3 regions of the Serratia sp. Res13-Sevr-LER1-36-b genome follow, and region 3 is predicted to be linked to each of the others. Evidence: predicted binding sites of a transcription regulator. Region 3 holds the regulator's gene; each other region holds the start of a gene.
What was found. The regulator CRP, encoded in region 3, controls carbon source genes, mostly activating them, when cyclic AMP is high. The targets are predictions, from matches to a motif close to ATGTGANNNNNNTCACAT.

Region 1: a site for CRP is predicted at 4,982-4,999, ahead of IMQ33_RS07495 (PTS mannitol transporter subunit IICBA). Genes of this name have one in related genera too.
Region 2: a site for CRP is predicted at 7,487-7,504, ahead of udp (uridine phosphorylase). Genes of this name have one in related genera too.

Annotation. Positions count from the first base shown of each region.
Region 1 is NZ_JADACK010000011.1:108,050-118,250, forward strand. Features, by position in the region: gene IMQ33_RS07475 (PLP-dependent aminotransferase family protein) at 1-213, opposite strand, end outside; gene IMQ33_RS07480 (LysE family translocator) at 351-959, shown strand; gene IMQ33_RS07485 (MltR family transcriptional regulator) at 956-1,513, opposite strand; gene IMQ33_RS07490 (mannitol-1-phosphate 5-dehydrogenase) at 1,678-2,826, opposite strand; gene IMQ33_RS07495 (PTS mannitol transporter subunit IICBA) at 2,890-4,806, opposite strand; gene IMQ33_RS07500 (DUF3053 domain-containing protein) at 5,354-6,073, opposite strand; gene glyS (glycine--tRNA ligase subunit beta) at 6,271-8,340, opposite strand; gene glyQ (glycine--tRNA ligase subunit alpha) at 8,349-9,257, opposite strand; gene IMQ33_RS07515 (LuxR family transcriptional regulator) at 9,550-10,201, opposite strand, start outside.
Region 2 is NZ_JADACK010000021.1:17,858-28,058, forward strand. Features, by position in the region: gene IMQ33_RS16915 (SCP2 domain-containing protein) at 1-10, opposite strand, end outside; gene ubiE (bifunctional demethylmenaquinone methyltransferase/2-methoxy-6-polyprenyl-1,4-benzoquinol methylase UbiE) at 24-779, opposite strand; gene rmuC (DNA recombination protein RmuC) at 858-2,405, opposite strand; gene IMQ33_RS16930 (OprD family outer membrane porin) at 2,548-3,861, opposite strand; gene IMQ33_RS16935 (histidine phosphatase family protein) at 3,970-4,752, opposite strand; gene IMQ33_RS16940 (DedA family protein) at 5,045-5,575, opposite strand; gene IMQ33_RS16945 (tyrosine-protein phosphatase) at 5,662-6,444, opposite strand; gene udp (uridine phosphorylase) at 6,603-7,364, opposite strand; gene IMQ33_RS16955 (dienelactone hydrolase family protein) at 7,667-8,494, shown strand; gene fsa (fructose-6-phosphate aldolase) at 8,591-9,256, opposite strand; gene ptsP (phosphoenolpyruvate--protein phosphotransferase) at 9,308-10,201, opposite strand, start outside.
Region 3 is NZ_JADACK010000045.1:5,439-15,639, forward strand. Features, by position in the region: gene IMQ33_RS25800 (aminodeoxychorismate synthase component II) at 1-73, shown strand, start outside; gene IMQ33_RS25805 (aspartate aminotransferase family protein) at 168-1,385, shown strand; gene IMQ33_RS25810 (YccS/YhfK family putative transporter) at 1,428-3,503, opposite strand; gene crp (cAMP-activated global transcriptional regulator CRP) at 3,560-4,192, opposite strand; gene IMQ33_RS25820 (OsmC family protein) at 4,574-4,981, shown strand; gene IMQ33_RS25825 (LysR substrate-binding domain-containing protein) at 4,984-5,892, opposite strand; gene IMQ33_RS25830 (MFS transporter) at 6,084-7,274, shown strand; gene IMQ33_RS25835 (amidohydrolase) at 7,280-8,458, shown strand; gene IMQ33_RS26445 (ANR family transcriptional regulator) at 8,539-8,772, opposite strand; gene IMQ33_RS26305 (hypothetical protein) at 8,772-8,897, opposite strand; gene IMQ33_RS25845 (LuxR C-terminal-related transcriptional regulator) at 8,930-9,532, opposite strand; gene IMQ33_RS25850 (hypothetical protein) at 9,538-10,011, opposite strand.

The DNA.
Region 1 (10,201 bases), on a different contig from region 3:
GCCAGACTGTGGCCGTGCCTCGATCAGCCCCCGGTCTTCCAACTGGCGATAGGCTGCCACCACGGTATTGATGCTGACGCTGTGGCTCTGTGCGCAGCGGCGCACCGAAGGCAGGCGGCTACCGGGCGGTAAAGTGCCACGGTGGATAGCGGCCGACAATGTCTCCGCCAGTTGCAGGTAGCGGGTTTCCGGGATCTCGTCGAGCAGGGTCACAATTTCTCTCCAGGCAATGGGTACAGTTAGAAATCAGCGTAACTGTAACCATGACAATAGCTTATTTCTGGCTCTGTCACCATCACCCCATAGCCCTTATGCTGATGATCACCCCCAATCATGTATGGAAAAACCTTATGCTGGACTCTGCTTTTATCAGTTACGTGACCGTGATGTCGATTACTCCTGGCCCCAATAACCTGCTGCTCGCCTCGTCCGGCGTCAATTTCGGCCTGCGGCGTACCCTGCCGATGGTGTTTGGTATCAGCCTGGGCTGTGCAACACAGTTAGCCCTCACCACGCTATTGCTGGCGCTGATCCTTAACTGGGCCGATACCATCCGCTTTCCGCTGGCGGTAATGGGCTGTGCGTACCTGCTGTGGCTATCGTGGAAACTGTATAAGGCGGCCTCACCGGATGCAAAACAGCAGACGCGGCCAATGCACTTTATTGGCGGAGCCTTGTTCCAGGCGGTCAACCCGAAAGCCTGGCTGATGGCTATCAACGTGGCAATCCTGTTCACGCCTCATGAGGGAGCGTCGCTACATCAAACGCTTTTAACCATTGCAGGCTTCACCGCGGTGAATATCCCCTGCATCTTGATTTGGGCGTTGATGGGCGATCGGCTACGCCACGCTCTGCGTGTGACCTGGAAACTGCGGTTATTTAACGGCGTGATGGCGAGCTTAATGGCAGCAACCGCGTTATGGCTGCTGTTTGACGAATGGCGGACGCTGATGGCTTAAGGCTTTTGAGCACCGAGCGGGGAGAGCCGGGAGGGCTGTTTGGCGCCGATTTCCGCCAGCAGCTCGGTAATCGACAGCACCATGGTGGAGCGTACCATCTGCTGGTAACGCTGGTGTTGCATGGCGATCAACGATTCATCCGCCTCGCCGGGCTGTAGAAAAGTGGGAACCGGCGGCAAAGCGCTGACGCAGTGGAGCTCACCGAAGGGGCCGAGTATCTCATCATCAATAAAGCGATATTCCGAACCGTCGTGGTTCAGCTCTTCACGCATCGCCATCAGCAGTTCGGCATCTTCGTATTCGTGGCGGGAAATCACCCCCAGCCCGTACATCAGCTTCAGACGAACCGAAAGTTCACCAAGCGGCCCGGCACCGGACAACAGAGGTTCGACGGCATATTTCACCGCATAGTCATCTTTACGGAAAACCTGCACCACCAGGACGTTAAGCGCTTCTGCCAACAGCTCGACCGCTGCAATCAGAAAACTGCGCACCGTCTTGCCAGCGTTCAGCTTTTCCAGAACCTTGTTTTCGAATGCCTGTGTCTCGATCATCTTCGCTTTTCGAATCGCGTGGGTGGTGTGGTCACTCGGGCGCTCCCCGTTAACCGCAGGGAGTGAGCCCGAATGGGGGGCAAAGACGCCTTGCCCCCTCACCCTACCCCTTATCCGTGGGGAAAGGGAATGAGTTTGCTTACACTGGTTTGATATCACAGCGTTTACTGCAAGGCGTTATACACAGCAACCGCCTCTTCCACAACCTTGCTGTCGGCCGGTAAACCGGAAATTTGCGCCAGCGCGGCTTTTGGACCCAGTTTTGTCAGCAAGTCTACCAGTTCTTGTGCCTGTGGGTCCTGCTCGCTGCGGTAGCTCATGGCGGCGGCAATTCCCTTGATCAGGTTGGCGTGCGGCAAGCCGTATTCCAACGTGCCCAATAACGGCTTGATCAGGCGATCGCCCGCGCTCAGTTTGCGCAGCGGCTGACGGCCTACACGCTCTACGTCATCGTGCAGATACGGGTTTTCGAAGCGGGACAGGATTTTGTTGATATAGGCGGCATGCTTGTCGGCGTCAAAACCGTAGCGCTTGATCAGCACCGCACCGCTCTCTTGCATCGCCCCTTTGACCACCTGGCGGATGACCGGATCGAGGATCGCATCACGAATGGTCAACAGCTTGGCGCGCTGGCCCAGGTAGGCGGTGATCGCATGGCCGGTATTGAGGGTAAACAGCTTACGCTCAACAAACGCCATCAGGTTGTCGGTCAGTTCCATGCCGGCGATGGCTGGCGGTTGGCCCTTGAATTGGGTCTGATCGACGATCCACTCGCTGAAGGTTTCTACCGTCACTTCCAGCGGATCGTTGCTGCCCGCCTCTGCAGGCGGCACGATACGGTCTACGGCAGAATCGACAAAGCCGATATGCTGCTCAACCCAGGCCTGTTCATCCTGTGGCAGTGCGTCGAACACGTGCTGCTTGAGCTGGCTGGTGCCACGCACCATGTTTTCACAGGCGATGATATTCAGCGGCTGAGTATTGCCTTGCTGATGGCGCAGGGTCAGGCCTTTGGCGATAGTCCCGGCAATTCTGGCGAGGATCTGCGGACCAACGGCGGTCGTGACGATATCGGCCTGGGCAATCAGGGCCACCGCCTCTTCGCTACCGCTGTTAACGGCACTGACGTTATTCACCTCTTCAACGCGCGCCTGCTCGCCCACCACATGTACCTGGTAGCTTTTGCGTTGGTTCAACGCGTCCAGCACCGTCTGGTTAACGTCAGCAAAAGTCAGTTCGGCGTGCGCGTCGGCAAGCAGTTTGCCAATAAAGCCACGGCCAATATTACCGGCTCCGAAGTGTAATGCTTTCATATTCCACCCTTTCTTAAATGTAGAAAGGTGCAGCAAGCTGCACCCTTTAAAATAATTCTGTTATCAGGCCTTCTTGCCGCCCAGCAAATCCAACACTTCCTGGACGCTGGTGGTATTCGCCAGCCGCTCGATGACGGTTTCATCATCCAACGCATTGGTCAGGCTGGTGATCACCTGGATATGCTCGTTGTTACGCGCCGCGATACCGATAACCAGGCGTGCAACTTCATCCTCTTCGTCACCGAAACGTACGCCCTGCGGATACTGGCAGAACACTACGCCGGTGCGCAGCACGCGGTCTTTGGCTTCGATGGTGCCATGCGGCACGGCAATGGATTCGCCCAGATAGGTAGAGGTCAGCTTTTCACGTTCCAACATGGCCGGAACATATTCTGGCTCGACATAGCCGCCCTTCACCAGTTGCTCACCGGCAAAGCGAATGGCCTGCTCTTTATCAATGGCCTGCAAGCCGAGGAACACGTTGCTTTCACCCAGTTTGAACAGGTTCTGTTCGCTGGCGTCAAAGCTGTCATCCAGGGTGGAGATAACCTTCTGCTCGGTTTCGCTGGTCTTGTTAGCGGCCACCAGACGGGCGGTCAAATCACTGTACAGATGGCTATCCAGGAAGTTGGTCAGCGAGATGTGCTGGGCCTGCGGCGCATGGCGCATCGCACGCTCGGTCAGATCGCGGTGAGTGATTACCAGATCCACATCTTCCGGCAGGCTGTTGATCGCGCTATTGGTTACGGAGATATTCTTCAGCCCCGCGTCCGCCACTTTCTTGCGCAGCACGCCGGCACCCATGGCGCTGGAGCCCATACCCGCATCGCAAGCTACGATGATTTTACGCACGGTGCTCAGATCGCCGTCTACCGCTGCGTTTACCGCGGCACCACCTTTAGACTGGGCTTTCATGTCCTGGATACGGCGGGTCGCCTCTTCCAGATCGTCTTCCTCTTTCACTTTCGAGGTTTTCAACAGGAAAGATGAGACCACAAAGGAGACCAGGAACGCCGCAAATACCGCCGCCAGGTTGGCGAAGTAGGCGCCTTTTGGCGTCATCGCCAGCACCGCCAGGATAGAACCAGGGGAAGCAGGAGATACCAGGCCGCCGTTCAGCAGAGTCAGGGTGAATACGCCGGTCATACCGCCCAGAATAACCGCCAGGATCAGGCGTGGATTCATCAGCACGTATGGGAAGTAGATTTCGTGGATACCACCCAGGAAGTGGATGATCGCCGCACCGCCAGCAGACTGCTTGGCACTACCACGGCCAAAGAACATATAGGCCATCAGCACGCCCAAACCTGGGCCTGGGTTGGCTTCGATCAGGAAGAAGATTGATTTACCGGTTTCCGTCGCCTGCTGGATGCCCAGCGGTGAGAAGATACCGTGGTTGATGGCGTTGTTCAGGAACAGGATTTTCGCCGGTTCAACGAAGATCGAGGTCAATGGCAGCAGGTTGTTGACCACCATGATATGCACGCCAGCCGCCAACACTTTGGACAGCGCTTCAACCAATGGCCCGATACCCATAAAGGCCAGGATTGCCAACAGCATACCGATGATGCCAGCGGAGAAGTTGTTGACCAACATCTCGAAGCCGCTCTTGATCTTACCGTCGACCCAACGGTCAAAATGCTTGATTGCCCAACCACCCAGCGGCCCAACAATCATGGCACCGAGGAACATCGGCATGTCTGCACCGACGATCACGCCCATGGTGGTGATGGCACCGACCACACCGCCACGCTCGCCGCCCACCAGTTTACCGCCGGTATAACCGATCAGCAGTGGCAGCAGGTAGGTGATCATTGGCCCAACCAGCTTGGCTAACGTCTCGTTTGGCAGCCAGCCGGTAGGAATGAATAGCGCAGTGATGATACCCCAGGCGATGAATGCGCCAATGTTGGGCATCACCATGTTACTCAGGAAACGGCCAAAGTTTTGCACTTTAACCTTGATGTCTGGTGAAAACATAAACACACCCCTATTGTTACGCGCTGACAATAAGAGCGCGCGATAATTGTTGTAACGTTCTAGCCCTGTTGATGCTGTTTGCGAAACGGACTCTACCACGCTCTTTTTACTACGCGAACTTCACGGAATTTTTGTGATCACCATCACTAACATTGCCCCCATACCCCGGTGTATTTAGTGATGTTCATCACACTTATCCGGTGTAAAAAAAATACAACGCGAAGATATACCGGCGAAATGCGACAAAAACGTGACATTAGTCACATTTACACCCCTGCTGTTTGTTTTTGAAATGTGACAAACATCACAATTTATTTTACATCCGACCACCGTGCCGTGGCCTGAAATGACATCTTCCCTGTGGGCATCCACACCGTCGGGAAATAACCATGGCGTGGATGAAAGAAAACTACATTAAGAGATGTGATGAATAAGTGAAGTGTAGTACAGAAAATACGTGGGGGAGGGAGGGGCAAGGAGTTGGAAAAAAGCGGAATAATGTATGTGGTACCAAACGCTGGCCCACATACATTGTTTAGAACGAAGGTTACTGCATTACCGCCTGCACGGTTTTCTGTGCGTTCAGCAAGTCCTGCTGTTTGGCCACCAGATTGGACATCATGGTGTTGTACTGCGTCGCCTGCTGCTGGGTGCGGAACTGTACGCCGCCGTTGTTGAAGCTGACCTGATTGCCCTGAGCCTGCAGGAAATCACCTACCTGTACCAGGTCCTGGACAAAACCGGCGGTGGTTGGGATCGCTGGCATCAGCGCATTGGCCGGTGCGGTAACAATCTTGTCATACGCCTGGTTGTATACCGTTTTCAGATCGTCCGGCTGTTTCAGCGCCGCACGAGCGGTATCCGCCTGTGCCTTGGCAGTCTGGATCTGCTGGCCTAGCAGGTTTAACGCGCCGATCGACTGTTGCAGACTATCGCGCTTGCTCATATAGTCCTGCGCGGTACGGATCTGATTAACCTGCTCCAGCGCCGGGGTCAGGCTGGCGTCCACCGACTTCGTCAACTGCTGGGAAAAACCCACCAGAATGGCATAATCGCCGGTATAAGCACCGAATTTCTGTTTCTGATCTTCGCTCAACGTCGGGATATGTACGCCACTGCGCATGACCGTATTCTGTAAGTAATCAACGAATGCCTTGCGTTGCTCCGGCTCTTTATCGCCGCAGGCGGTCAGTTGCATAACCACCAACAATGCCAACACCGGTGCCAGCCAACGCGCGAAACTTCTGCTCTGGATCCCTACAGCCATGTGACATAACTCCTGTTATAAACGTGTCTTTTATCAGATTCCATGCCGTCTGCCGCCCTCCGTGCGTCTAAAGAATAGATCAACTGCCAGCGATACGAAATGTGATTATGCGAGGTACTCAGAATAACCTATCGTTTCGCTGCCGCCATCAGAGATGAAAAAGCGCCCGCAGGCGCTTTTTCTTGGGCTTTACACCATTATTGCAGCACGGAGATATCCGCGACCTGCAGGAACAGCTCACGAAGCTTGCTCAGCAACGTCAGGCGGTTCACGCGCACCGCTTCATCTTCTGCCATCACCATCACGCTGTCGAAAAACGCATCCACGGTTTCACGCAGTGCGGCCAGTTCTACCAGCGCTTCCTGGTAGCGGCCTTCCGCAAAGAACGGTTGCAGCTTATCGCGCAGCACCACCAAGTGGGTTGCCAACTTCAGCTCGGCCGGTTCTTTCAATACCGAAGCGTGGACCTGGTCCAGCAGCGTATCGTTGGATTTGGCCAGGATATTGGAAACGCGCTTGTTGGCCGCCGCCAATGCCGCTGCTGCTTCCAGCGTACGGAAATGCGTCACCGCTTTTACCCGCGCATCGAAGTCGGCTGGCTTGGTTGGACGACGTGCCAATACGGCCTGGATGGTATCCACCGCATGGCCTTCTTCCTGATACCAGGCGCGGAAACGGCCCAGCATAAAGTCGACAACCTCGTCCACCACCTTGGCGTTGGTCAGCTTGTCACCATACAGGCGGACAGCTTCTTCGGTCAGGGTTTGCAGATCCAGCGGCAGGTTTTTCTCAACGATAATACGCAGCACGCCCAGCGCAGCACGGCGCAGTGCGAACGGGTCTTTATCACCTTTTGGATGTTGCCCGATGCCGAAGATCCCGGCCAGGGTGTCCATCTTGTCGGCAATCGCCAACGAGCAGGCCACCAACGATTGCGGCAGTTCATCACCGGCAAAGCGTGGCTGGTACTGTTCGTTCAACGCCACTGCCACGTCTTCAGCTTCACCGTCGTGGCGCGCATAGTGCATGCCCATGACGCCTTGGGTGTCGGTGAATTCGAACACCATGTTGGTCATCAGATCGCACTTAGACAGTAGCCCGGCACGCGTAGCGTGGTTGACGTCAGCCCCGATCTGGCCGGCGATCCAGCCTGCCATGGCCTGGATACGGTCGGTCTTGGCGCGCAGGGTGCCCAGTTGCTGTTGGAACAGCACGGTTTCCAGACGCGGCAGATTGTCTTCCAGGCGTTGCTTGCGATCGGTATTGAAGAAGAATTCGGCATCAGCCAGACGTGGGCGCACCACCTTCTCGTTACCGGAGATGATTTGCTGCGGATCTTTCGACTCGATATTGGCGACGAAGATAAAGTTTGGCAGCAGTTTGCCCGCGGCGTCATACACCGGGAAATACTTCTGATCGCCCTTCATGGTGTACACCAGCGCTTCCGCAGGCACCGCCAGGAATTTCTCTTCGAACTTGGCGGTCAGCACCACTGGCCATTCGACCAACGAGGTAACCTCTTCCAGCAGGCTCTCGCTCAGATCGGCTTTACCGCCAATCTGTTGTGCAGCCAGCTCGGCATCGCGCTTGATCAACGCTTTACGGGTTTGATAATCCGCCACCACTTTGCCGCGCTCCAACAGGATCTGCGGGTATTGATCGGCGTTATCGATGCTGAACTCGGCTTCACCCATAAAGCGGTGGCCGCGAATAGTGCGTGCTGAGTCGATACCCAGCACGGTGCCAGGGATCAGTTCTGCCCCCAGCAGCATGGTCACGGTATGCACAGGGCGGACGAACTGGGTTTCTTTATCGCCCCAGCGCATCAGTTTCGGGATTGGCAGCTTGGACAGCGCGGTGCTCACCATACCGGCCAGCAGTTGCTGGGCAGATTGGCCTGGCACATGGGCGCGATACAGCAGCCATTCGCCTTTATCGGTCACCAGGCGCTCGGCCTGATCGACGGTAATACCGCAGCCACGCGCCCAACCTTCGGCCGCTTTGCTCGGTTTGCCTTCGGCATCGAACGCCTGGGCAATGGCTGGACCGCGTTTTTCAACTTCACGATCGGCCTGCGCAGCACTCAGATCCGTCACTTTCAACGCCAGGCGGCGCGGAGCGGCAAACCACTTCACTTCGCCATGTTCCAGGCCAGCGTTGTCCAGTTCAGCGGAAAAGTTGGCAGCAAAGGCTTCTGCCAGTGAGCGAAGAGCCTTCGGCGGCAGCTCTTCCGTGCCGATTTCCACCAGGAAAGTCTGTTGTGTCATAGCTGCCTCTACTTCTTGTTACACATTGGGAAGCCCAGCGCTTCGCGGGAAGCGTAGTAGGCCTCGGCAACGGCTTTGGTCAGCGTGCGAATACGCAGAATATAGCGCTGACGCTCGGTAACCGAGATCGCCTTGCGTGCATCCAACAGGTTGAAGGTATGAGCAGCCTTGAGGATACGTTCATAAGCCGGCAGTGGCAGCGGTTTCTCCAATGCCAGCAGCGTTTGCGCTTCCTTCTCATACTGCTCGAAGCAGGAGAACAGGAAATCGACATCGGCGTATTCGAAGTTATAGGTGGACTGCTCCACTTCGTTCTGATGGAACACGTCGCCGTAGGTGGTAACGCCCAACGGGCCGTTGCTCCACACCAGATCGTAGACGCTGTCCACGCCCTGGATGTACATCGCCAAGCGTTCCAGACCGTAGGTGATCTCGCCGGTGACCGGTTTGCACTCCATACCGCCAACCTGCTGGAAATAGGTAAACTGCGTGACTTCCATGCCGTTTAACCACACTTCCCAACCCAGACCCCAGGCGCCGAGCGTCGGGTTTTCCCAGTTGTCTTCCACAAAGCGGATATCGTGGATGGTCGGATCCAGACCCAGTTCCTTCAAGGAACCCAGGTAGAGTTCCTGAATGTTTTCTGGCGATGGCTTAATCACCACCTGGAATTGGTAGTAATGCTGCAGGCGGTTCGGGTTTTCCCCGTAACGGCCGTCGGTTGGGCGGCGTGAAGGTTGCACATAGGCGGTGGCCATTGGCTCCGGGCCCAGTGCACGCAGGCAGGTCATCGGGTGGGATGTCCCCGCGCCAACTTCCATGTCCAGCGGTTGCACGATGGTGCAGCCCTGGCGCGCCCAATAGTCCTGTAGTGTCAGGATCAGACCCTGAAAGGTCTTGGTATCAAACTTTTGCATGTTGATTTCGCACGCGATACAAGTGGATTTAACAGAATGGGTCAGTATACCCGTTGACCGTAAGATATACAGCCAGAATCCCGCAGCAAGTGTCAATCTTCGTGAAAAAAGCGCGCTTCGCGGCCAGTTAGGAAGGGATCGGGTTGATAGCTGTTGCCTGAACGGGGTTGAGCCAGGCGATAGGCCCCAATTTAGGGTTGGCTTAAGCAACGGTGTGTAATACCGCAACACCACCCGACAATGATCATCGACACGTTCAAGCCGGAAGGCAACGTTGAGCTCTTGATCACTCTCATTCCCGATCGGAAAACACCGGCCTGATGAGCTTCAGTTCAACGCCAAGCCTGATGGCATGTTTGGCATTGGTAACGCCTAATTTTTTGACCACGTTGCCGATATGATATTTTACTGTGGTGAGCTTGATCCCCAAAATCAGCGCAATTTCCTGATAGGATTTTCCCATGCTTGCCCAGTAAATCACCTCATTCTCGCGCTTGGAGAGCAGCTCTTTTTGGTTGATTTGGTCATAATCGCTGGTGTTATTCAGTTCGTGATAAAGTGCGATTAATTTATCATGCACGGTGATCAACAGCATTTGCAGTTTATGTTGGTTCTCTTTGAGAATCTCTTCTATATTTTCGTCACAGGAATCATCCATAATAAGAGACAGCACCACCAGATTATTGTTGTGATCGTGCAACACAAACGTATAGCCATTGATGACATTATAGTTCTTGGCCATATCAAAAATATTGGGGTATTTTGCCCCGGAGCTGATCGTAATACTTTCATCCCAGAAGAAAGGGGTCACTCGGCGGGATGTGGCAATCAATACCGGATCGATGAACTGGTAGTTATTTGCGGTATAAAACTCAAACCATTCTGTTTTGTTGGAAATAATGGCGAAGTCGGCAGGATTTATTTTGCTCATGATCGCATAAGCG
Region 2 (10,201 bases), on a different contig from region 3:
TTAGTAGCATCGGCATTTCCATATCAGAACTTGAAGCCCCGGTGCAGCGCCACGATGCCGCCGGTCAGGTTGAAGTAGTTGACGTTCTCGAAGCCGGCCGCAGCCATCATCCCCTTCAGGGTTTCCTGATCGGGGTGCATGCGGATCGATTCTGCCAGATAGCGGTAGCTGTCCGGATCTTTCACCACCAGCTCACCAATTTTTGGCAGCACGTGGAAGGAATAGGCGTCGTAAGCCTTGCTCAGCGGCTCCAGCAGCGGCTTGGAAAACTCCAGCACCAGCAAGCGGCCACCCGGTTTCAGCACACGGAACATCGAGCGCAGTGCTTTGTCTTTGTCGGTGACGTTGCGCAGGCCAAAGGAGATGGTGATACAGTCAAAATAGTTATCCGGGAACGGCAGCGCTTCGGCGTTGGCCTGCACGTAGCTGATATTGCCAACGATACCGTGGTCGCGCAGCTTTTCGCGCCCCATCTTGAGCATGGAATCGTTGATATCCGCCAGCACCACCTGCCCTTGTTCGCCCACCATTCGGGAGAACTTGGCAGCCAGATCGCCTGTACCACCGGCCAGATCCAGCACGCGCTGGCCGCGGCGCACGCCGCTGCAATCGATGGTAAAACGCTTCCAGATACGATGGATACCAAACGACATCAGGTCGTTCATCACGTCATATTTTGCCGCTACCGAGTGAAAAACGTTGGCCACCATGGCCTGCTTCTCGTCTCTTGCTACGGTACGAAAGCCAAAATCGGTGGTTTCCTGCGCTTGATCTGCCATTGTCCTGCCTGCCATTCAGTCAATTTAGTGTCGTGGAGTGTACCAGAAAGCCACGTAATACCCCACCTCGCAACGGTATCATCCGTGCGATGCGCGATGCGGTTCTTCGTTGCTATCGTCGTTCTCTTCCCCCGGCAGCGAGGCGATATCCTCGTCTGGCTCAGAGAGCAGCTCATCATCCTGTTGTTCCGATGCCTGCTGCGCCAAAAGCGGGTTGATGGGACGTTTAATCTCAACCCCAAGCGCGCGGAAGCCCTCGATGCGGCCGATAAGATTACCACGGCCTTCGCTCAGTTTATTCATCGCCTGGTGATAACTGCCCTGCGCCCTATCCAGGCTCTGCCCCAAGGCCGACATATCGTCAACGAACAGGCGCATCTTGTCATACAGGCGGGCGGCGCGATCGGCGATCCGCTGGGCGTTCTGACTCTGGTGCTCATAGCGCCACAGGTTGGTAATGGTACGCAGCGCCACCAGCAAAGTGGTTGGGCTGACCAGCATGATATTATGTTGCAATGCCTCGCTAATCAGCTCCGGCTCACGATCGATGGCCAACAGGAAGGCCGGTTCCACCGGGATAAACATCAGCACATAATCCAGCGAACGCAGGCCAGGCAGCTGTTGATAATCCTTCCGGCCCAACACGCGAATGTGCCCACGCAGCGAAGTGATATGCTCGGTCAACGCCGTTTCCCGTTCGAAGTCATCTTCACTGTTGAAATAACGCTCATAGGCCACCAGCGACATCTTGGCGTCGATCACCACGTCTTTACCCTGTGGCAAACGCACGATCACGTCTGGCTGCATACGGCTTTGGCTATCCAGCCGCACATTAACCTGCGTCTCATACTCATGTCCTTCACGCAGGCCAGAGGCTTCCAACACGCGGCTCAACACTACCTCGCCCCAGTTACCCTGGGTTTTGTTATCGCCTTTTAGCGCCTTGGTGAGATTGAGCGCCTCGCGAGCCATTTGCGCATTCAACTGTTGCAGATTACGGATTTCGTGCGTCAATGTATGGCGTTCACGTGCTTCCTGACCAAAACTGTCCTGCACCTGGCGGCGGAAACCGTCCAACTGCTCGCGTAACGGCAGCAACAGGCGATCCAGGCTTTGCTTATTTTGCTCATCAACCTTACGGCCGCTGTTTTCGAAAATGCGGTTGGCCAGGTTCTCAAACTGGGTGGTCAAACGTTGTTCACTGCTGATCAACAGCCGCTGTTTCTCTTCTGCGGCCATCCGGGTCTCTTCCAGGCGGATCGTCACCTCACGCAGTTCGGCTTCCTGAGCGCTGTTGACTTCACGCTGCGCCCGTAGCTCCTGGTTCAGCAATTCACATTCATTACGCCAATGGTTGAGCTGTTGCAGCCTCTCCTGCCCGGCGGCCAGTTGACTGTGCAGGGTGCGCAGTTCCAGATCGTTTTGCCGTAGCAGCTGTTCGTGGCGTTGCAGCGTCTCTTGGCGGGAGGCAGTTTCAAGCTGTGCCTGCTGTAAAGACTGTTCCAGCAGACGCATGTCGGTCTCATGTTGCGCACCGTGCTGCTGCGCACGCAGGCTGGCGATCAGCCACCCCAGCAGTAAACCTATCGCTACGCCACCAATACCGTAAACCAAACTGGTATCCACCCTGCCTCCTGTCATACATGCACTTGCGGCGCGTTTTACGCCTGATGCCTGCCACGTTAAAGGGAGCCTGTATGGATGTCCAGTCTGTTTTTATGTGGAAGTGAGCGCGGTAACCACGGCGGTACCGCGCTAATAAGGCAGGTTAAAACAGCTTGAAGCGATATTCGGCGATAAACTCGCCGGACAGCGAGTGGGAGGTCTGCGAATGCCCATCCACCAGTATCGGCGTTTTATTGCTGTTCTTATAAGACCAACCCGGCCCAGCCATAGCGAATACCGTCAGGTTTTTCAGCTTCGGATGGGAGGGAGCCCAGCGGCCAAAGACGTTGATCTCGCCGGTACGCACCGCGGTACCTTGGTAGCTAAACTGGCCCACGTTGCCCGCCAGCCCGGCGGTAAACTCAGGCGTGATGCGGTATTCGGCCATGGTGGCCAGCATGGTTTCGCCATCGCGCATATAGTCTTCACCCGCATAGGCCATGGAGGTAAAGGTACCGCGTGAATTTTTGGACATATGGCGCGGGTAGAAACCAAGCTGGCCGTCGCCCTTCGGTGCTCGCGTATGGGCGATGCCGACCTTGACGCTCCATAGCGGTTCCTGCCATTTGGCATCCAGCGCATAGTGGTTGGCGTTATGATCGAAGTTGCGCTTGCTCAGCGCCATCTGTTTATAGTCATCCAGCGCCTGAGTGGTATAAATCTGGCTGCCCAGGCTGAGTTTCTCATTGGCTTTGTACCCCACCCGCAAGATCTGGCGGCGTAAATAGTCTTGAGATTCCCCATAGGCCAGTTGCCCATTAAATTGTTTATTCTCATAGCCCAACTCAGCGCTGGCGAGATGGTTGATATAGCGGCCATCGTTGGTCTGCAAACGCAGGCTGTCAGGGGAGTTACGATCCATAGAACGTTCAACATACGCGCCGCGCAAAGAGAGCCCGGCACCGGATACGCCACCGGACCAACCCAGGTAAGTCGTAGGCGACAGGCGAGTGGAGGTGGAAATCACGCCGTAGTTACGCAACACCTGCCAGCCAGCCTGCGCATTCAGCGCCGCGCCACCTACGTCGCCTTTCAGCTTGATATAGCGTTGGCCCACCTTGCTATAACCAGCAGCATTCTCTTTGCTGTTGCCGGGACCGTTGTTATATAGCACCCCACGAGTATTGAAGTAATCGCTGGCACCCAGCTTTACCGCGCTGTAGTAATCGAGATTAACGCCGATAAAGTCCGCCAGATAGCCAGACTGATAACCCAGCGCCAGCCCTTGCCCCCAGGCATTGTGCACCTCTTTTGGGTTGGCGGCATCTTCCTTGAGGTACTTCCAGTAGTTTTTCAGCGACAGTTCAGCGTGGCTGTCACTGAAAAAGGACGAATCCAGGACGTCATCAACGCTGGCCTGGGCCGCGGTGGAGAATAGCGAAATAGCGATCAGACAGTTTAAAGCAGAACGTTTCATTATTGTTATCCCCGAAAAAGGTATAGAAAATCCCTGCCGAGGCGATATGCTATCGCCTCAGATAATATCCCTGAGCCAAAAGGGTGCGTTATTTTTATTGGGTAATAATCAAGGTGCTTTATTTAGTAACGCTTTCCCTTTAGCGACATAAGTCATATCGCCAATATCGGTTACGGTATATTTCCCGTCTTTATAAGTCATCTTGACGACTGCCGCATTAGTCAGTGGCTTATTTTTGTTAGGGTTATCGGTCATATCGGAAATCATCATCTGCATCGAGAGCCCGGAAGAGACCGCCAGGATGTTTTTATCCCCATTCTTTACGGCATTCTGCACCATGGTATGCAAGGCTCGTTGCATACGGGTTTTGACCTGCAGCGCACTTTCCGCCTCTTGCTTATCATCGCTTTGCGTGATGGCATCCACCATCGGGATCAGGCTGATCTTACCTTCGCCCATTTGCTTGAACATCTCGGCACCAGAGGCCAGGCCCAGCTTCTTGGCAGCAGCGTCGGCCATTTCTGCGTTAGCGCGCCCTTCAAAACCGCCGAAGAACATTTCGCGCAGGTCGGTCAGTTCCGTGACCTTGGCATCCGACTTGCCCATTTCCTTGAGGATCACCTGCATCGTTTCACGCTGGCGGCCAGCGTCGCTGGTGTAGAAGCTATCGAAAGGGATCCCCTTCAACCCGGCACCCAGATAGCGCGCGGTTTCGATCCCAGCCGGTGTCAGTGGTGAGTCAGCCCAGCCCTGCACGCGATCGTAGGTATTGAGCAGCGTTTTACCGTGGCGAGCAAAATAGATATCGACGCTATCGCTTTGCGCGGCTGTTACGTTGAAAGCCGCAGCAGAGGAAACGGCAACTACGGAGGCCAGTAGCCAGGTTTTAATTTTCATTACTTTTTCCTTAGTGAACAAAATAACGTCTATAGGTTAATTTTTTTAATCATCGGCAGATCATTTGCCAAAATAAGGGCGAAAAAAAACCCAAACCCATGACATTGGTTTGTCAACGGGTTTGGGTTTTGCCTGTTTATTCACAGTAACAATCCACTTATTGGGAAAGTAACACTGTTAAAAAAATAAGGGAATTAAAAAGCACCGGATAAGGATAAATTCGTGATCGAATTCTCACTGTGACGCTGAATAATTAAAATATGAGGCTAATTGGCACGGCACCGGTTCATGCCATCCACTGGGTAAACCATTTGATACCAAAGGCGCCAGGTGCCAGGATGCCGAAAGCCCAGACCATTGCCGAGGCCACATTGGCAATCTGGAATGCGGTTTGCGGCATGGCACAGATGCCCCCCACCAGCGGCACCACGGCGCGTAAGGGCCCGAAGAAGCGCCCAAAGAAAATGCCCAGCACGCCCCATCGCTCAAAAAACGCATGGCCACGCACCAACAGCTGTGGATTGCGTGACAGCGGCCACATATGAGCGACACGCCCCTGATAGTGATAGCCTACCCAATAGGAGAGCCAGTCACCAAAGAAGGCACCGGCGGCGGCCGCAGCCCAGACCGGCCAGAAGGCAATGCCGCTCTCGCCAATCAACGCCCCCAACCCCAGCAGAATCACCGTGGCAGGCAACAACAACGAGAGGAAGGCCAGCGACTCGCCAAACGCCAGGAAGAAAACGATCGGGATCGCCCAGGCTTCATGCTGGCGCACTGTTTCGCTAACCCAGTTAATCACGTCATTGAGGCTCATAGCCTGCTCCTTTTGAGAACGGATCCGACCTCAAGGATACGTAGTACCCTACCTCACTGGTTAAGCTCCGGTTAAACATGGCGCCGTTATTCCAGATAGAGCGCCTGCAACGTCTCGAGCTGGCGTTGCCCCAGCCCATATTCGGCTTCCAACCAACGGCTGCTGGAACCATATTGCTGATGAATGCAACCCAACGCGGTCGCCAGGAACTCTTCACGTGCGCTAAGCACATAGGCAAACTGCGCCACCGAAGCGTCGTTCAGGCGGCTAGAGATCTGATCCAGCATGTGCTCACGGTAGCTCGCCAGCGTGGTTTCCGTCAGCAGATAATCTTCCATTACCGTAGCCTCATCCGCGCCCAGCGCCAGCAACACCATCGCCGAACCCACTCCGGTACGGTCTTTGCCTACCGCACAGTGCTGCACAATCGCACCGCCTTCGGGCTGAGCCAGCAACTGCGCCAGTTGGCGATAGGCGGCGTTATTAAACGGCAGGCGGCGGTACAGCTCCAGCATAAAAGCCCGGGCATCAAACTTGGCCAGCGTTTCGTCGGTGAGTTTTTCAAGGTTGGCATTCACTTCGCTGCTGAGTGGATTGGCCGGCACGTGGTAATAGTCGGCTCCCGACCATAGCACGTCAGGTTTGGCCTGCACTTCGTCGAAGTCGCGGTAATCCAGCACCGAACGCATTGGCATCTGAGCCAGGTAGCTACAGTCGTTTTCACTCAAGCGATCCAGAGCACCGGAACGAAACAGCAGCCCGCGTTTGATACGGCGGCCATCGGCCACGCTGTTGCCGCCTAAATCGCGGAAGTTGATACCACCGTCAAGCGGCGCAAGTGAAGGATGGAGCAGGATCTGAGCGGTCATAGACGTCCTTACATTGATTGTCTCGGGATATGCCGCCACATCAGCCAGCAATCGGTAAACACCAACAACAGAAGGCCAGCAGCATGACGCAGAGGGGGATAACCGTAACAGAAGGGGAAACGGGCCGTCAAACGGCCCGCTTTTAACGAGGATTTGGATTACAGCAGACGGCGAGCTGCCTCGACGACGATTTGCACCGCCTGGCTTTCGGTCTTCTTCATGGTTTCCGCATTCGGGATCTCTTGCTGGGTGCGGTTAACGATCACACCGGCAACCATTCCCGCACGCAGGCCCTGGCTGGCGCACATGGTCAGCAGGGTGGCGGATTCCATTTCATAGTTCATCACGCCCATCGACTGCCACTCTTCCATCGAGCCCTTAAAGCGGCTGACCACACGGCCGGAATAGGTGTCGTAACGCTCCTGGCCTGGGTAGAAGGTATCGGAAGAGGCGGTTACGCCGATATGCGTGGTAGCACCGCAGGCCTTGGCGGCTTCAACCAGCGCAGTGGTACAGGCAAAGTCCGCCACTGCCGGGAATTCCATTGGGGCAAAGTGCAAGCTGGCACCGTCGAGGCGCACAGCTGCAGTTGTCACCAGCACGTCGCCCACGTTGATATTGGCCTGAATGGCACCGGTCGTGCCGATACGCAGGAAGGTACGGATGCCCAGCTGTGCCAACTCTTCAACGGCAATAGAGGTAGACGGGCCACCGATACCGGTTGAGCACACGATCACTGCCTTGCCATCCAGTTCTGCACGCCAAGAGGTAAATTCGCGGTGGGAAGCCAGGTGAACCGGGTTTTCCATCAGCTTGGCAATTTTCTCAACACGCTGCGGATCGCCAGGGACGATGGCCAATGTAGCGCCTTGCAGATCGTTTTTAGTGAGACCGAGGTGGAAAACGTCAGACTGAGACATGGGAGACTCCTCATGGATACGGTTTTTGGGAGGAACAAACAGAGATTCTACTGACAATCGCTGTTAAATTTCGTGATGATCATCACCTTGAATAAAGAAACAGAAATTCATCTACATTATTTTTGTTATTTAAATCACATAAAAAACCCTAGCACGCTTAATCTCCACTCAGTTTATACCAAGTTGCTGCCTGAGCAGTCATTGCTATCCTGCGCGAAAATTCGCCATGCTGTGCTAATAAGCGCTAATCTGCCTATAGTTAACTGCCGCGCTTTTTCTCTAACGCATGGAGCCTGCAATCAATGAAAACAGAACAACAAATAACGTTAAAACAGGCCAAAGGGGGATTTACCCCGGCCGTCGCACCGTTGGCCACCTCAACCATTCTGACCGATGTGCAGGATATACACGTGGGGGAAACCACCATCCCTTCGCAGGGGGACGATCTGCCAGCCTATATCGCCAAACCGGCCCATCATCAAGGGCCGTTCCCAATTGTGCTGGTCGTGCAGGAAATTTTTGGCGTGCATGAACACATTCAGGATCTATGTCGCCGTCTGGCTAAGCAGGGTTATCTGGCCATCGCTCCAGAGCTCTATTTCCGGCAGGGCGATGCCAGAGAGTACAGCGAAATCAGCGAGCTGATGCAAAAGCTGGTCAGCAAAGTGCCAGACAGCCAGGTATTGGCCGATCTGGATCACGCTGCGCACTGGGCAACGCGCCACGGCGGCGATGCCAGCAAGTTGGCGATCACCGGTTTCTGCTGGGGCGGCCGCATCACCTGGCTGTATGCCGCGCATAATCCGCAGCTGAAAGCGGCTGTGGCCTGGTACGGCAAGCTGGTGGGGGAGAAAACCTTGAATTCGCCGAAGCACCCGGTTGATATCGCGACCGATCTTTCAGCGCCGGTACTTGGGCTATACGGTGGCCAGGATGGCAGCATTCCGCAGGAAACGGTGGAAACCATGCGCCAGGCGATCCGTGCGGCCAATGCCGATGCGGAAATCGTGGTGTATCCAGAAGCGGGTCACGCTTTCCACGCCGATTACCGGCCAAGCTATGACGCGGAGGCTTCCACCGACGGATGGCAGCGCATGTTGGCCTGGTTCAGCCAGCATGGTGTGAAATAGAGGGGCGCATCCCTACATGCCAAGTTGGGTGAGGAATATCATCAGCAGTTTCAGGGGCAGCAGGTGCCCCTGATGCTTGTCAGTTAAGCCACCTACTTAGCTCAGTGACAAAGTGCCAAACGCACCGTGCCAATCGTGCTCGAACTTCTCAACCGCCGCCTGCACCGCCGGGGCGCTGATCAACTGTTCTGCGACATCAACCGGCAAGGTAATAGCTTCACAACCTGCCAACAGGCACTCCAGCGCCTGACGCGGAGTCTTGAAGCTGGCGGCCAGCACCTTGGCCTGCGGAGCGTGCAGTTCTAACAAGTGCTGCAACTCCTGCACGGTAGCAATACCATTGCCGCCCTGGGCATCCACGCGGTTAACATAAGGCGCCACGTACTCCGCCCCTGCCAAGACAGAAAGCAGCCCCTGCGCCGCCCCATACACCGCCGTGCCCAACGTTGGAACAGCCATGCCGCTCAGGATTTTGATCGCTGCCAGCCCTTCCCCCGTCACCGGCACTTTCACCACTAGGCCAGGAACGCGCCGGTGAAGCATCACCGCCTCTTCAACCATCTGCTCGGTCGTGGCCGCCATCACCTGGGCAAACAATTTTCCTTCGCCACCGATGATATCGCGTAAAGCAGGCAGCACTTCCCATAGCGACGTGTGTGACGCAGCCACAATGCTCGGGTTAGTTGTCACCCCTTGCAACGGCAACACACGTGCCAGGCGTTTCACTGCATTGATGTCGGCAGTATCCAGATAGAGTTCCATAGTTGCTCCTCAAGGCTAAAAATGAAGGGCGCCGCAGCGCCCAAAAATGGATTACAGTTCAAGCTCTTGTTTCAGCAACGCTTCTACCTGTTGGGCAGACACTGCGTTCACCAGTGCGTCACGGAAACCTTCATGCATGATGCGCCGCGCCAGCTTGGAGAAAATCCGCATATGCTGGTCCCCGGCGGCATGTTTATTAAGGGTCAGCATGATCACAAACTGCGCCTCTTCATCCCCCCAGACGACCGGCTGCGCCAGCTTGGCCACGCTGATGGTGGACTGTTCAATATGTTCAGATTTGGTATGCGGAATGGCAAAACCGAAGCCCAGCCCGGTGGAGAATACCGCCTCACGCGCCCACAAATCGGCGGCAAGATTACGTGGGTAACGGCAGCGTCCGGCCAGCAGCAGGTTATCCGCCATCCCTTTGATCACCTCTTCTTTGCTACGCCAATCGGCCCCCAGGGCAATGCAGTCCGGCGTGATCAGCGGCGCATCGCTTTGCTCCATGCGGAACTGGGCCAGCAGGTGCTCAACTTCCAGCGACGTACGGCAGGCCATGGCCCGGTTGAGCAGTAAACGGCATTCGCGGCTATCCAACTTGGCCAGGCGGGTTTTGGTGGCGGCAATGGAAGGCGCGCTCATGCTGATCTCATCCAGCCCCATCCCCACCAACAGTGGCAACACCGAACCTTTCGCTCCCAGCTCGCCACACAGGCCGATCCATTTACCGTGGCGGTGCACTTCACGCACGGCATGATCCAACCCACGCAGGAACGCTGGGTTCAGGCTGTTGTAGTGCTTGATGACCTTGGCATTATCACGATCCACCGCCAGCAGGTACTGCGTCAGGTCATTGCTGCCGATACTGAAGAAGTCGATCTCCTCACAGCACTGGTCGATGATAAACAGCACCGAAGGCACTTCCAGCATGATGCCGAGCGG
Region 3 (10,201 bases):
TGTGCAGTTCCACCCGGAGAGCATTCTCAGCGAACAGGGGCACCAACTGCTGGATAATTTCCTTGGAAGTTAGCCGTTAGTGACTTTTTAAGCTTGCTCTTGTTTGGTTTTTTATGCATATTTTGTGATTATATTTTCACTTAATGGTTAGCCGCCTGGAGCCAGTAATGACCGAAAAAACCGCAGTCACCCGCAGCACCTTTGATCAGGTTATCCTGCCTGTTTATGCACCCGCCCAGTTTGTGCCGGTGAAGGGCAAGGGGAGCCGCGTATGGGATCAGCAGGGGAAAGAGTATATCGACTTCTCTGGTGGTATCGCGGTGACTGCGTTGGGGCACTGCCATCCGGCACTGGTTGAGGCTTTAAAACAGCAGGGCGAAACCCTGTGGCATACCAGCAACGTGTTCACCAATGAGCCCGCGCTGCGCCTGGCCACTAAATTGATCGCTGCTACCTTCGCCGACCGGGTGTTCTTCGCCAACTCGGGTGCAGAGGCTAACGAGGCGGCTTTCAAGCTCGCTCGCCATTATGCCATCACCCGTCATAGCCCGTATAAGACCAAGATCATCGCGTTTAACAACGCTTTCCATGGCCGTACGCTGTTCACCGTTTCCGTGGGTGGGCAGCCAAAATATTCCGACGGCTTTGGGCCGAAACCGGCCGATATCGTGCATGTGCCCTTCAACGATCTGGCCGCGGTGAAAGCGGTGATGGACGATCACACCTGTGCGGTAGTGATGGAGCCTATTCAGGGGGAAGGGGGCATTACCGCCGCCGATCCTGTCTTCCTCAAGGGCGTGCGTGAACTCTGCGATCAACATCAGGCGCTGCTGGTATTTGATGAAGTGCAAAGCGGTATGGGCCGCAGCGGCAAGCTGTTTACCTATATGCATTACGGCATTACGCCAGACATCCTCACCACCGCTAAAGCGCTGGGCGGCGGTTTCCCGGTGAGTGCGATGCTGACTACCGAAGAGATCGCCTCGGTGATGCAGGTTGGCACTCATGGTACTACCTACGGCGGCAACCCACTGGCCTGTGCAGTGGCAGAGGCAGCGTTGGACGTCATCAACACGCCAGAGGTGCTAAGCGGGATTGAGCAGCGTCACGGGCTGTTTGTTCAGGCTTTGCAGGAGATCGGTAAAAAATACGATGTGTTCAGCGACATTCGTGGCATGGGGCTGTTGATTGGTGCAGAACTGAAGGCAGGCTATCACGGCAAAGCGCGCGATTTTCTCACTGCCGCCGCTGCACGTGGCTTGATGATCCTCAACGCTGGGCCAAACGTGATCCGTTTTGCTCCTTCGTTGGTGGTTGAACTGAAGGATATCGAGGAAGGCATGGCGCTGTTCGAGTTGGCCGTACAGGATGTGATTAAGGCTTAAGTCATTCACCGGGGCCGAACTTCAGCATCGGCTCCGGCAACCTCAGCTTTCCCGCAGTTTGCGCTTCAGCCAGATCCCATGATGTGGGCGCTGGCGCCATGCCAGTGACGAAATGGTATGCATCACGGTCAGGTGAGAAAGGATCCGCCGCAGGTGGCGTTCCATCTCGGTGATCGGCATATCAGGGTGCAGGTCCGGCGGCTTCATGATGCTGTTGCTGGTACTTGGGCCGTCATATTCCAACCGCTGCTGGCAGCTCTGCAAGGCTATCTCACAGGTTTGCAGATACTCCTGAGCCAGCTTGGGCGTCAGCATATAGTGCTCGCGTGCCAGAATGGTCATCGCATTCAGGTGTTCAACGATAAACTGGTTATGGGTGATCCACAGCCGCATATCTGCCAGATAATTCGATTCAAACCCCGGCTCCTGCATCGCCTGATTGAGCGAGGTAAACAGGGCGTTATGCGCCTGGTTGACCTGCATACGCGTGTAGGCCAGTTCACTGGGATCCGGTTCCTGCTCTTCCAGCAATAATCGCAGTGCCGTCTGATCGTGCTCTAGCGCCTGATGGGCGTTTTTACGCAGCAGGCCACTCTGCCACTGCGGCCATAGCCAGATCGTGCCGCCAAACACCAGTACGCAGCCAATAAGGGTATCGATCAGGCGGGGAACCAGGAAATGGGTGCCATTCAGCGCCAGGAGCTGCAAGGTGTAGACGGCAGTCACGGTAAAGCCCATCACCGCCAGCCCGTAGTTTTTCCGCAGGATCAGATAGGCCGCCAGGGTGATCGCCAACATGATGCTCAACGTCACGTTCTCCGGCATCTGCAGTTGCAACAGTCCGGCGGCAATCACCAACCCGGCCAACGTGCCGAGGGCACGGTGCTGGATCCTCACCCGCGTGGCGTTATAGCCGTTTTGACTGACCAGCATGATGGTCAGCAAGATCCAATAGGGTTTTGGCAGGTTGAACAGCATGCCCAGGCTGCTGCCTGCCGCCAGAATGACCCCCAGCCTGGCTGCGTTGCGCAGGGCGTTGGATTTAAACGACAGATAGCTCACCACCGCGGGCCAGAACGGCAGACGTGACTGATTGGCCATCAGATTGCGACGGTAAAGCGGGTGCTGGGTGCGCAGCAGGCGTGCGATGCGGCTGAAGTGGTAATAGCAGAACTGACCAACCGGGTTATCGGCGTGCTGTGAGGCCACTTTTTCCAGCGCCGCCAGCTCATTCTTCATACTGAAACGCGCAGAGTGCCGATGATAGAGAATATCGTCGGCCACCACCCGCAGGCGCGTGGCGATCACCTGGGCGTTGCGGCGGATAATCGCTTCGGCCTGGCTTTGCTCTACCAGCTTTTGCACTTCTTCCGGCAGATGCAGGCTGACGGTAATGTGCTCTTGCAAATCGAGCGCCACCTGAAACGTACGTTGCAGGCGCTTTTGCTCCAGGTTATTGGCATGGGGCAGGAAATTAAGCTGTTGGTATAGCAGACTGATCAGATCCATCACTTTCTGTTGGCGTTGCAACAGCGGCGGCAGGGCAGTTTCTGGATCGGTATGTTGCGTCAGTAATGAGTATTTGGCTTCAAAATAGTCGGCCAACTGCATATACAGCTGGCTTAAGGATTCGCGCATCGGCTGCTCTTTCCACAGCTTGAACCAGGCCCAGGTAAACAACCCGTACCAGGCGGTGCCGACGATATACAGTAAAGGGGCATGCCAGATTGGCACGGTGCCTACCATGCTGAGGGAAAAGATGGCGGCAACCAGTGCGGCTGGTAGCAGGCGGGCATGCAGCGGACTGATCTCACCGCTGACGCCGAGCAACAGCGCCATTCCCAACATCAGTAAGGGCAGGGGAAGCTCCCACAGCAGGGCTTGTTGCAGCAGAAAGCTACTGAGTGCGAATAGGGATCCACCCACGACCAGGCGTTTGAAAAAGCGTTTGTGTGGCGTATCCAGCCCGGCAATGTTGCAGCAGGCGGGCACCAACGAGAACAGCATGCCGAGTTGCAGGTTGCCAATCAGCAAACCAAACGCCACCGGCAGGCACAACACCAGCGTTTGCCGCAGTGCGTAGTTGACTTCCGGGTGGTAGATCAGGCGGCGCCACATGGTTGGCTATTCAGTAGGTAAAGAAACGGCGCATTGCTGCACCGTTTCCCTGGGGATTAACGCGTACCGTACACGACAATGGTTTTGCCGTGCGCGGAGATCAGGTTTTGATCTTCGAGCATTTTCAAAATACGACCGACGGTTTCACGTGAGCAACCGACGATTTGGCCAATTTCCTGGCGGGTGATTTTGATCTGCATGCCGTCTGGGTGAGTCATGGCATCAGGTTGTTTTGCCAGGTTCAGCAAGGTCTGAGCAATGCGGCCGGTAACGTCAAGGAAGGCGAGGTTACCCACTTTCTCTGAGGTGACTTGCAGGCGGTTAGCCATCTGTGCGGACAGGCGCATCAGGATATCCGGGTTAACCTGGATCAACTGGCGGAATTTCTTGTAGGAAATTTCAGCCACTTCACAGGCGGTTTTGGCCCGTACCCAGGCGCTACGCTCCTGGCCTTCTTCAAATAATCCTAGCTCGCCGATGAAATCCCCCTGGTTAAGGTAGGACAGGATCATCTCTTTGCCTTCTTCATCTTTAATCAGCACCGCGACGGAGCCTTTGACGATGTAGTAAAGCGTTTCGGCCTTTTCACCTTGGTGAATCAGCGTACTCTTCGATGGATATTTGTGGATATGGCAATGAGACAGGAACCATTCGAGAGTCGGGTCTGTTTGCGGTTTGCCGAGAACCATTCGCTGTTATCCTCTGTTGTTATCGCTGCCTTGTATCACAGGGGTCAGAGTTCCCTGTAAAACGTGCTTATAGCCCGGTGTTTTAATTGTGGCTATCAACAGGTTTTGAGGCGTGTTATAGAAATACGCTTGTGCTCTAGCATATTAACTTGCAGGGAGAGCTGCAAGCTACATTCTGTTAACAAACCAATATAGGGGCCTTTCCTTGGACGTATCCCTGAAATCGGTGACCTGGAAAGAGTTATTGCGGCTCTGTTTGTAGCACAGAGTGAGGCGGGTGTCTTGTGTTGTCTCGCTTCAGCATGATTAGCATCAGGTTACGTTGCCAGAATGTATGCGAAAGCGTACCCTGTTTTTAAGAAATTAACCGGAGTGTGTAACATGCAGGCAAGAGTTAAGTGGGTAGAAGGGCTGACATTCCTGGGTGAGTCTGCGTCCGGCCACCAGGTGTTGATGGATGGCAACGCGGGCGATAAAGCGCCAAGCCCGATGGAAATGGTGTTGATGTCCGTTGGCGGCTGTAGCGCCATCGATGTGGTGTCGATCCTGCAAAAAGGGCGTAACGATGTGCGTGACTGCGAGGTTAAACTGACCTCCGAGCGTCGTGAAGAAGCACCGCGTCTGTTTACCCATATCAATCTGCATTTTATCGTCACCGGCAAAGGGCTGACCGACAAGATTGTGGAGCGCGCGGTGGATCTTTCCGCCGAGAAATACTGCTCCGTCTCCTTGATGTTGGGTAAAGCCGCCAGCATCACCCACAGCTTCGAAATCCGCGAAGTGGCCTGATCCTACCAAGGGTAGCGCAGGCAGTGGGCACGCAATAAATCAAGAAATCGCCGTGCCGTCACGGTTAGCGGCGATTTCTGTGAATACAGCACGCAATATTGCGCCTGCGGCAGCGTGTCGATAGGCAATGCCACCAGCCGATGCTGCAAATGGAACGGTGCACTCATCGCCCGCGCCACGATAGTCAAATAATCCGCCTCTAACACCATGTTCAAGCCACAGGTCACAGAGTCCGAGCGAATGGGCGAACGGGTCAATTGCTGATAGAAGGTGCCTAACATCGCGCGCAACTGCTGGTAATACCCCATATCGGTTTCCGGTAATAACCACTTGGCCTCACGCAGTTCGTCCAGCGAGGTTGCCTGCGCCAGTGGGTGCCCCTGGCGTGCGATAATGCAAAAAGAGGCGTTGAACAGCGGTTCACGCACCAGATCCTCCAACGGCAGTTCCGGGCTGACGGTACCCACGGCAAAATCCAGGCGGCCTTCGCGCAATGCTGGCAGCAGCGTAGACAGCTGTGCTTCGCGGATCAGCAGATTGGCCTGCGGAAACGGCTGTTTGAAGGCTTCGACCAGATCCGGTAATACCGTCAGGGCGAGTAGCGAAGAGCAGCCAATAGCGACGTTACCTTGCGAATGCTGATTCAACTGCTGGATCTCGTCGGCGGCGCGCTGCAATTCCTCCAGGATCAATTGCATTCGCAGGGCGAAGGCGCGGCCGGTTTCGGTCAGCGTCATTCCTTGGCTGCTGCGATTGATCAACTGGGTTTCCAGGATCTGTTCCAGTTCACGGATGGTACGGCTCACGGCAGGCTGAGACTGCTCCAGCGCGCGCGCCGCCCCGCGAATACTGCCGCTGCGGATCACCTGCTGGAAGACTTTCAACTGTTGTAACTTCGGTAAATAGCGCATTCCCCACCCTATCAATAAAAAGCATCACCCCTTACAAAACTGTATCTTATGCCGCTCGGCAAAAGGCGATAATTTCAGCGTGTTATTGTAAGTGACTGTTATTAAAACTATAAAGTGACCTTGATCACATTATTAAATACGCCGGCCCTGCGGGTGGGCTGCCTGGGTGATAACTTAAAGGGATATCGGCGATGAAAAATCGTTCGCTAATGATTTTTTTGCTGTTTGTGGGCTATGTCGTGGTGTACATCGATAAAACCGTGATGGGTTTTGCGCTGTTACCTATCGAACACGAATTCAATCTACAGCCGGAACAGCTGGGCTACATTACCGGGATGTTTTTCCTGGCGTATTCCCTGTTCCAGATACCGGCGGGCTGGCTCAATGACCGCTTTGGCTTTAAGAAAGTGCTGTGCAGTTCGTTACTGCTGCTGGGGGGATTTGCCCTGTGCTTCGGCATTCTGGGGTTCGGCCTGGGCCTGCTGGTGACGTTCCGCTTCCTGTCCGGTATTGGCCACTCCGGCTATCCGTGTTCCTGCGCCAAGGCGGTAGTGGCGAATTTCCCACTGGAACAGCGCACCTTCGCGCAGTCCATTCTGCTGTCCTCCGCCGGGTTGGCGATGACCGTCGGGCCGCTGGTCGCAGTCTATTGCCTGGATCACATCGGCTGGCGTGGGTCGTTCTCTGCGCTTGGCCTGTTGGCATTCGTGATTGCCGCCTGCATCTTGTGGCTGGTTCCCAATCCGCCACAGGCGGCACCCGCCAAAGCTGGGGCAGCCGCAGCCAACTATAAGGCCCTGCTGAAAAACCCAATCGTGTTGCTGCTGTTTGTGGCGATCTTCTGTATCAACATCCCATCTTACGGCCTGATGGCCTGGCTGCCGAAATTTCTGGTACAGCAGCGGGGAATGCCAATTGACGTTTCCAGCATGGTGGTAGCCGCCGGTGGTCTGGGGATCTGGATCTCTTCACTCGGTACCGGCTGGCTGGTCGGGCGCTACCTGCAAGGGCGTGAGCCGTGGGTGATCTTCTTCAGTTCTCTGCTCAGCGCCTTGTGCATCTGGCTGGTGTTTACCAGCGAATCAGCTCTGACAGCCAGCCTGTTCTTGTTCCTGGGTTATATCTTCCTGATGGCCTCGTTCGTTACCGTGTTTACCCTACCGATGAAGCGCTTGCCTACGGAAGTGATGGGTGCAGCAATGGGGCTGATTAACACCGGCGGCACGTTGGGTGGCTTTGTGGCCCCTATCGCCATCGGGTATCTGATCACCATCAGCCACAACTACATGACGACGTTTATCTTTTTGGCACTGGCTATGGTGGTTTCCGGGCTGGTGATCCTGCCATTGGCGGGCAAAGCACGCCAACCAGCACTGAATTAAGGAGTATGAACATGAACATTGAACAACTGATTGCTGGCGTGGAACAACAGGTATTACAGTGGCGCCGCCACCTGCATGCCAATCCGGAGTTGTCATTCCAGGAAGCGCAGACGGCAGATTACATTGCCGGGCAGTTGGCCAGCCTTGGCCCGTTGAAGATCTCACGTCCTACACCAAATAGCGTAGTGGCCGAATTGCAGGGCGCAGCGCCGGGGCCGTGCTATGCATTGCGCGCCGATATCGACGCTTTGCCTATCCAGGAGGAAAGCGACGAACCTTTCTGCTCTACCCGGCCAGGGGTGATGCATGCCTGCGGCCATGATGCCCACAGCGCGATGTTGCTGGGGGCGGCCAGCGTGCTTTGCCAGTTGCAGGCGCAGTTGCAAGGTTCAGTGCGCTTTATCTTCCAGCATGCCGAAGAAGTGCCACCGGGCGGAGCCCAACAGCTAGTGGATTTAGGGGTTCTGGATGGCGTGAAGATGATCTTCGGCCTGCATGTCATGCCCAACTTCCCGACCGGTGAGGTAGGGATGAAGCAGGGCGTATTCAGTGGCTCCAGCGATAACTTCGATATTGTGCTGCAGGGGAAGGGGGGGCATGGCTCGATGCCGCATCTGTGTATCGATCCGGTGCCGATTGGTGCGGAGATCGTTAGCGCTTTGCAGCAGATCGTGGCACGTAAGCTGGATCCGTTAAATGTACCGGTGTTGACGGTAGCGACCTTCCAGGCGGGTGACAGCTATAACGTCATCCCAGACAGCGCGCGGCTGGCGGGAACGCTACGCACTCATAACCAGGAAGTACGTGAGCGAGTGCCGCTGTTGGTTGAGCAAACCGTCGCTGGGATCAGCCAGGCGCACGGTGCCAGCTACAAGGTTGACTGGACGCGTGGCTATACCATCGGCAATAACCACCCTGATGCCTGCGCGATTGCGCGTGAGGTGGTGGCCGAAGCCGTGGGGCCACAGGCGCTGCGGGAATTGACCTCCGCGATGTTTGGCAGCGAGGATTTCTCCTCCTATCAGGAGAAAGTGCCGGGGTGCTTCCTGTTTATCGGCAGCGGTAACGAGGCGATCGGTGCCACCTACGGCGTGCATAATCCCCGTTTTAAACTGGACGAGGCGGCGATGCAGATTGGGGTGAAACTGCACGTCGGTTTTATCCGCCATCTGTTGATGCGTTAACAACGGTGGGCGCGGTACTAAGAAATTTTCCGCGCCTATAGCTTCACCGATACGCAGTGTCAGATGTACAAATCTGTTGCTTAGCCTATCTCTAGATGTAATTCGCTTATGGGCATCCCCTGCCGTTCTGATCTTCGACGACAAAACTCAGATCGGCAGGTTGCCCAGGCTCGATTCTCGCAAGAGGCGGCCTTCAGGGACGCAAGAAACCATAAATTCTGTGCCTCTCCCCACACTTCTTCGCGTTCTCTCTCTGATGCCTGTTTAGCCAACTGAGAAAACACCGCTTGTTCCCCCCTAATGAACATAATCATTACAGGGAACGCACATGCATGGCGTAATTGGTGTAACTTTCAGGGATGTTATTGAGCCTCCCTTTTCCCTGCAGAGATACGCTGACCCACGGCTGATTGGTATTTCCGCCATTATTTCTCATCATCGTGTGTTCTCCATCTTCACTGTCATAGACTTTTAAAAATAAGGTGATAATAGAAAGGCCTGCATATTACGCACACCTAACTTCTTTAATCCCTGGAGTTTGTAATGGCTGACTGTCTTGACGTTTACTCCCAAAGATTTACCTACTTGCACCGGTCTATTTCCTGATATAAGGGCGCTGAGGACCGCGTATTCTCTAGAACTTAACCCCTGCCACTCAAAGGGCAAAGAGGGTTGTTCTTTCCCGGTTAGAATGGCCTCGAGCTGCAAGCGCAATGCCGACACCGAGTAAGAGAGGTCTAAGCCACCTACCACTTTGAACGGACTGATTAAATACCGTATGTAGGACATGTCAGCTGTCTCCAATGTGAGCAATACCAAACACTGTGGGTGATGTTGGTATATCCGTTTCATGAACTGCTCTACTTCTCTCATACGGCCCGGAGGAAAAAGTTGTGGTGATAACAACAACAGATCTACAGAGACAAGTTCTTTTTCAAGATCACAAATATCTTCAGCATCAATCACATCATAGGCCGGCGACAGCAGCGCCTTCAGCCCCTGGCGCGTAAAAGGACATTGATGCACCAGGACTACTGTCTGCCTCGGTGTTGTTTCTTGAGTCAATGAAGTCATCTTTATTACGCCCTCCAGCGAAGCGTATTAGTACCCGGGCGAGTCTCACGGGAAAAATTCCTGAGATTCTTTTGAGGTGAAGGTAAAAAAGAGTCTTGTTTCAGCAAAATTGAGGCCAATATTGACAATGGGGTTGCACTGCTAAGGATCGCGTCGGCCTGTTGGCAGACACACGGCAGGGTCGACAACTGATAAGCGGTTTCCGTATCGAATAGGATAAGTGTTCGCCATTCAGGTGAGCAGGTGGCATAGAAGCTGTCGAGAGTACGACATGCGGAATTCGTTACACCCTTTGTGACATGAAGCACAACCGTATCCGGTTTTAGCCAGCCCGCCTGAAAAAGGGGGGATTGTGGATAAATCATAGGTATCAACAATGGTGTAAGGCGGTAATGTACCCCCTCACGCTCGAGCATAGCTTCCACCGCTGCCGCCATGTAGGCGTAAGGGGATATAATTACGATATTTTTATTACCCATAGTTACTTTCCTATATTTATCAGTATCTCCACCACGGCGACTTGCCAGTGACATGTTAAAAAAAAGCCCTCACCAAAGGTTGTAAAAGGGCCAGTACGCAATAGCGCTATGAGCGAAGTAGTTAAATTAACGTTGTCTTGATTCAGTATTGAATTAATGTCTGTTTGCATTATCAACAGCCACTACGGGA